2 linked regions of the Filimonas effusa genome follow. The protein of the gene in region 1 interacts with the protein of each later gene in a pairwise test. Links are inferred from orthologs where the notes say so. Each region holds a gene or a part of one and is shown on either strand. Other genes may lie near its edges.

Region 1 (3,213 bases):
ATGGAGAAGTATGTATTGGATAGCGGCGGGAATTATGCTCTGCCTGATCTTGCTGATGCGTTTTGCTTTTCCGGTGAACCGGCCCTCTTTTACCGGTTCTTATGGCCAGCTGATGAAATCTTTGCTGACGCTTATCAGGGAGCTGCCGTTGCTGCGGGAGGCTTCGGCTATCAACGCATTGGCTTTTGCCGTATTTGGTATGTTCTGGACCACGATGGTTTTACATATGTCTGGTCCGCCCTTCGGTTATCATAGCGATAAGCTGGGATTATTTGGCCTTGCGGCTGCGGCGGGTGCATTGGCGGCTCCCGTGGTTGGGGCTGCTGCCGATAAGCGGAATCCCAGATTCGCTATTGGCTTGGGAATAGCGCTGGTAATTACGGGTTACCTGATCTTCCATTTCTTACCGCATTCTCTTATAGCCATCATTGCCGGTATCGTTGTCATGGATCTTGGCGCTCAGGCAATCCATGTTTCCAACCAAAGCCGTGTTTATGCACTGCTTCCCGAAGCCAGGAACAGGTTAAACACCGTATTTATGACCATTAGCTTTATCGGAACATCGTTTGGCTCAGCTTTGGGATTATTTATGTGGCGTCAGGCAGGCTGGAACGGTGTAACCCTTGCCGGTATCAGCTGCATGCTCATGGCACTTCTTATTTTCCGGTTTACCCGGAAAGGATAATATGAGGATATACGATGAGTATACCATAAAGCTTCCTAAACCGCACTTGCATCGCACTTACATCGCACTTGTATCGCACTTGCCCCCCTTATCCCTGCCACCAGCTGCCTGCCAAAGCAGGTTTGCCTTCCCTGAAACTGCGTTTTTAGCAGGCTGGTCCCATCTGGTTCGAAACTGTAATCTTTTTGAGTCCGCTTTTGATACAGAGGCGTTACTGCATTTTCCATATTCATATGATGATTGTGTCAACATATTTTAGGACGGGACAAAGCCCCGAATAAAAGAGGCCGTATCATAAGCGATACGGCCTCTTTTTTGTTCGGGACCCTGGCGGAGAAGGATACCCGTTTAAGCGACTCGACGGCTATTTTTATTTATAAGCCATTCTCATCTATAGTCTGTTATCTGTTCTTAGATGTCTATTGCTTCGCCATAAGCTGCAGCAGTAGCTTCTTTAAACGCTTCACTCATCGTTGGATGCGGGTGGATGGCGTTTAAGATCTCGTGTGCAGTGGTTTCAAGCTTGCGGGCCAGGGATACTTCAGCGATCATATCGGTAACATTGGCGCCGATCATGTGTGCACCAAGCAATTCACCGTATTTAGCGTCGAAGATCACTTTTACGAAGCCTTCAGTAGCGCCGGCAGCAGTTGCTTTACCGGAAGCTACAAATGGAAATTTACCCACTTTCACTTCAAAACCAGCTTCTTTAGCTGCTTTCTCGGTATAACCAACGCTCGCGATCTCAGGAGTGCAATAAGTACAACCAGGTACGTTATTGTAATCTACCGCTTCGGGCTGGTGGTGGAATTTCTTCTCCAGGTAAGCCATGTATTCTGCTGCGTTGATACCTTCTTTGGTAGCCACGTGCGCCAGCGCCTGACCAGGAACGCAGTCACCAATAGCGAAGATGCCGGCAACATTGGTCTGATAGTATTTGTCTACAGAGATCTTACCTTTTTCGGTTTTGATGCCAAGTTCTTCGAGACCGATATTTTCGATGTTGGCAGTGATACCAACGGCGCTTAGTACAACATCAGCTTCCAGCACAACAGTGCTGCCATCTTGTTTTTTAACGGTAGCTTTTACGCCGTTTCCTGAAGTATCAACTTTCTCAACGGTTGAGTTGGTCATTACTTCGATGCCGCCTTTTTTGAATTGTTTTTCCAGTTCTTTGGAAACATCTTCGTCTTCAACAGGAACGATGCGTGGGAGGAATTCAACGATGGTAACTTTGGTGCCCATGCTGTTGTAAACATAAGCAAACTCAACGCCTATGGCGCCGCTGCCTACTACAATCATGCTTTTGGGTTTCTCGGGTAAAACCATTGCTTCGCGGTACCCGATCACTTTTTTACCGTCGATAGGCAGGTTGGGTAATTCGCGGGCGCGTGCACCTGTAGCAACTACGATATATTTTGATTCTACTATTTGTTTAGAACCGTCTGCGGCAGTAACCTCTACTTTTCCTTTTGCTTTCAGTTTGCCATAACCCATGATGACGTCGATCTTGTTCTTTTTCATCAGGAACTGAACGCCTTTGGTCATTTTTTCCGCTACACCACGGCTGCGCTTGATAACACCGCCGAAATCGGCTTCTACGCCACTGGCGTTAATGCCATAGCTGGTGCTGTGCTTCATGTATTCGTATACCTGGGCGCTTTTCAGCAGGGCCTTGGTAGGAATACATCCCCAGTTCAGGCAAATACCACCCAATAATTCCTTTTCAATGATAGCTACTTTAAATCCTAGCTGAGAAGCCCGGATAGCGGCAGGATATCCACCGGGTCCACTACCCAAAACAATTACATCGTATGCCATGGCTCGTAAATTTTATAGATAAAGATGTGCGAAAATACGCCCAACCTGCCAAAAATAAAAAAACTGTTGGTGGGCTAACAATTGTTGTTAATACAAGGTTGAAAATTGAATAATATTCATTTTTTATGTCTTTACCCATGCCAACCGTCAAATTGTGCTAACTTGGGCGGCTATAACAGTTTGCTTGCCATAAAGTTACTAATGCATAGAATATGGATAATGCTTTACAACAGTACAAGAACCTGGTAGGTATCAGGTTTCAGCTTTATAACAGTCTCTTTACGGCACTTCCATTCCATCGCATCGAGAAAACAGGTGTTCTTTTATCCCTGTTCCTGCTCCATTGCGAAGAAGGATTCCGGAAGCAGCAAAGCCCGTCGGATATTATCGCGTCCTTTTTCCAGCAATATACGCCTTACCAGAAGGAACAGGAGCAGGTAGATCTGCTTTTCCGTTTCATTCAATACACCGAAAGGCAGGTAGTGCTTTTTGATGCGCTTGAAGATTCGGCTTTCCAGTATATCCGTGATCTTCACGGCCCGGGTACCTTAAGGCACCTGGAATCGGAAGCGGAGCAAAGTCAGAAAAAAGAAGCGCTGAACGAAAAACTGAAACGTTTCTCCGTTCGTCTTGTACTCACTGCGCATCCAACCCAGTTCTATCCGGGCGAGGTGCTGGGTATCATCAACGATCTCTCAAAGGCGCTG
Region 2 (3,322 bases), on another replicon or contig:
TTATCCATGCTCCAGATCCCCTGTTCCTATCATCCTCTTCATTCAACCATTCTGTTGTTCTGATAACAGTGCAAAATTGCCTCTTTGAAGGACTGGTCACAAGTGCATTTGTCTATGTAGTCATAGACAAAATCTATTGGTTTGTAAAAGAGATAGGGGGCAGATGACAAACTGGTAGATGGTAAAACAGCAGGGATGGATGCAACGGGCATTTACGCTTTTGCTAAAAAAAGTTACTGTTTGCCGGTATATGTTTCAAAGCTTCCTTAAAGCTTCTTAAGAGCTTCTCTAAAGCTTCTTAGAAAAACGCCCTTTTTTTAGCAAATGTGATAATAACCTTAGCAAAACAAAACTCCCGGTTGTCTTTACACAGCCGGGAGTTATTCCATTCTTTCTTTTGCCCACTTGTTGTTACTGCACTATTCTGAGTTTGGCGTAGTTGAGCATGATCTTTTTTTCGCCGTTGGTTTTGAAAACTACGGTGGCGATGGGGTTGTGTGCGGAGCCTTCCATTTTGGTGACTTCGCCGAAGCCGAACTTCTGATGTTCTACTACCTGTCCAACCTGCAGGTTGCTGGTATCACTGGGTTCGAAGTTGGCGGAGGGTTTATGTTCCACCACTTTTGAAGCGGGAGGTTGAGCAGGCATATAGGAAGGACGTGCCGGTGCGGCGTCTTTCTTTTTGGAAGGAGGGGGGCCATACATTTTTTCGGCCTGGGCCGTTGTACTTCCGAAACTTCTTTGCATACGTTCTACGCCGGCGCCCATGCCGCCCTGGTTGCGGGCGCCGCCGCCTGCATAGCTGCGGTCTACGAATTCTTCGGGCATTTCTTCGAGGAAGCGGCTGGGTTCGTTTTGAACCAGGTTACCAAAGCGGTAGCGGGCATTGGCAAATGTCAACCACAACCTGTGCTTGGCGCGGGTTACAGCCACGTAGAACAAACGGCGTTCTTCTTCGAGCTCTTCGCGGGTATTTATGCTCATGCCGCTGGGGAAGATAGTTTCTTCAACGCCACCCACAAATACTACCGGGAATTCAAGCCCTTTTGCGGCGTGGATGGTCATAAGCTTCACCACATCGCTGTCTTCCTTGTCGTTATCGGCATCGGTTAACAGGGTGATCTGCTGCAAGTAAACACCTAACGTTTTCTCGCCTACTTCGCCTTCTGCGTTGCTTGGGCTTTCGGTCCATTCCTTTATGGAGTTCAGTAATTCCTGTACGTTCTCGTAACGGGCGAGGCCTTCTACTGTTTTATCGTTGAACAGTTCTTTTACCAGCGTGGTATTTTTACCGATCAACACCGCAACATCATACGCATTATGTGTTTGCAGCATGGTCTGGAAAGACTTTATCATGTACACAAAGCCTTTGATGCTTTCGAGGGTGCCGGCTTTGAAACCAGCTTCCTGTGCACGTTCCAGAACTTCCCACAGGGTAACGTTATTTTCGTTGGCGGTTACGATGGCCCTGTCTATCGTTGTTTTGCCGATACCGCGGACGGGGTAGTTGATAATACGTTTCAGGGCTTCTTCGTCGCGGGTGTTGGCTACTACGCGCAGGTAGGCGATGAAGTCTTTTACCTCTTTCCGCTGGTAGAAGCTTAGTCCGCCGTAGATCTTATAGGCGATGCCCATGCGGCGCAGGCTTTCTTCAAAAGAACGGCTCTGGGCGTTGGTGCGGTATAAGATGGCGAAGTCGCGGTTATAATAATGATTGCGGAGTTTTTGTTCCTGGATGATATCGGCAACGAAACGTCCTTCGTCGTTGTCGGTCATTGTGCGGACGAGCTTTATTTTTTCGCCGCTTTCGTTTTCCGTCCACAGTTCTTTGGGGATCTGGCCGATGTTCTTTTTGATGACTTCGTTGGCGACCTTGAGGATGCTTTGGGTACAACGATAGTTTTGTTCCAGTTTTACCACGCGGACATCGTCGTAATCTTTCTGGAACTGGAGGATGTTTTCGATGGTAGCGCCGCGGAAGCTATAGATACTTTGTGCGTCGTCGCCCACCACGCAAATGTTTTCGTGGGCGGCGGCGAGGAGTTTTGTGATCTCGTATTGCACGGCGTTGGTATCCTGATACTCATCGATCATGATGTATTTGAACTTATGCTGGAATTTGTGAAGTACTTCGGGGAAGTTCTTCAGGAGTTCGTGCATTTTTACGAGCAGGTCGTCGAAGTCCATGGCGCCGTTTTTAAAACAGCGTGCGACGTATCCCTGGTAGATCTGTGCGATAGCCGGGCGGTTCGAGCGCATGTCTTCCTGCTGAATATGGTGATCCATGGCATATTCTGCCGGGCTCATCAATGCGTTCTTTGCCTGGGAGATGCGGCTATGAACTACGTTGGGTTTGTATAATTTATCGTCGAGGTTGAGTTCATTGATCACAGTTTTGAGCACGCTGCGGCTGTCGTCGCTGTCATAAATGGTAAAGCTGCTGGGGTATCCGATGCGGTGTACTTCGGCGCGGAGGATACGTGCGAATACGCTGTGGAAGGTTCCGATATATAAATTGCGGGCTTCGTTGTTACCCAGCATTTTTTCGATACGTTCCTTCATTTCGGCGGCAGCCTTGTTGGTGAAAGTCAGTGCCAGAATGTTAAAGGCATCTACACCTTTTGATAAGAGGTAAGCAATACGGGTTGTCAGCACCTTGGTTTTACCACTGCCGGCGCCGGCAACTATCATCAGCGGACCGTTGATATGCATTACTGCTTCCCGCTGTTGTTCATTCAATCCATCCAGTAAATGTTGCATCCGGCAAAGGTACTACCGGCCATTGGTTTTTTGTTTGCTTTTTATCCATATTCCATCTACTTTAGTAGTCATGAGAACTGCCCTTTTGTCGCTCTTTTTTTTACTGTTTTGTTCGGTAGTTCTGCGGGCGCAAATTTCTTCTCCATCGTGGCTGGAAAAGTATATCCGGGTGCATGCCTCGGATTCGCTGCTTCATTTATTGAACAACCCCGACAGTTTCCGCTATCAAATTATTTATACACAGATCAACAGGGATAAACATAACCGTCCTGTTTTTACACATTACTATTTTAATGTGAGTGATTCCGTGTATTTCAACCCGGCTTCGATGGTTAAGTTGCCAACTGCATTAATGGCACTGGAGAAGTTAAACCGTTTGGCGATTCCGGGGCTGAACAAGTTTACGCCTATGTTAACGGATAGTGCAGCTTTGGGGCAGCATCGTTATTATGCTGATGCCAGTGCGGAGAATGGTTTGCCTTCCGTTGCGCAATATATTAAGAAGATCTTCCTGGTGAGTGATAATGATGCGTATAACCGTTTGAATGAATTTGTGGGGCAA

What was found. Proteins that work in one complex are often made in the same cells at the same time.
Region 2: the proteins of lpdA (region 1) and ESB13_RS22905 interact in binary tests that used the Escherichia coli proteins (3 or more experiments, as listed by UniProt). The link is inferred for Filimonas effusa from one-to-one orthologs.

The regions. Positions count from the first base shown.
Region 1 is NZ_SDHZ01000001.1:2,777,931-2,781,143, reverse strand. What follows is about bases 302-3,213. They hold lpdA (dihydrolipoyl dehydrogenase), read right to left. Parts: upstream 2,507-3,213; coding sequence 1,097-2,506; downstream 302-1,096. Other genes in these bases: ESB13_RS10490 (phosphoenolpyruvate carboxylase), read left to right, coding at 2,719-3,213; ESB13_RS10500 (MFS transporter), read left to right, coding at 302-685. In the rest of the region: more of ESB13_RS10500, read left to right, coding at 1-301. UniProt on the Escherichia coli protein: Lipoamide dehydrogenase is a component of the glycine cleavage system as well as of the alpha-ketoacid dehydrogenase complexes.
Region 2 is NZ_SDHZ01000005.1:335,102-338,423, forward strand. The notes cover bases 87-3,107. They hold ESB13_RS22905 (ATP-dependent helicase), read right to left. Parts: upstream 2,761-3,107; coding sequence 412-2,760; downstream 87-411. Other genes in these bases: ESB13_RS22910 (serine hydrolase), read left to right, coding at 2,831-3,107. In the rest of the region: more of ESB13_RS22910, read left to right, coding at 3,108-3,322. UniProt on the Escherichia coli protein: A helicase with DNA-dependent ATPase activity. Unwinds DNA duplexes with 3'-5' polarity. Translocates on single-stranded DNA with 3'-5' polarity. Initiates unwinding more efficiently from a nicked substrate than double-stranded DNA.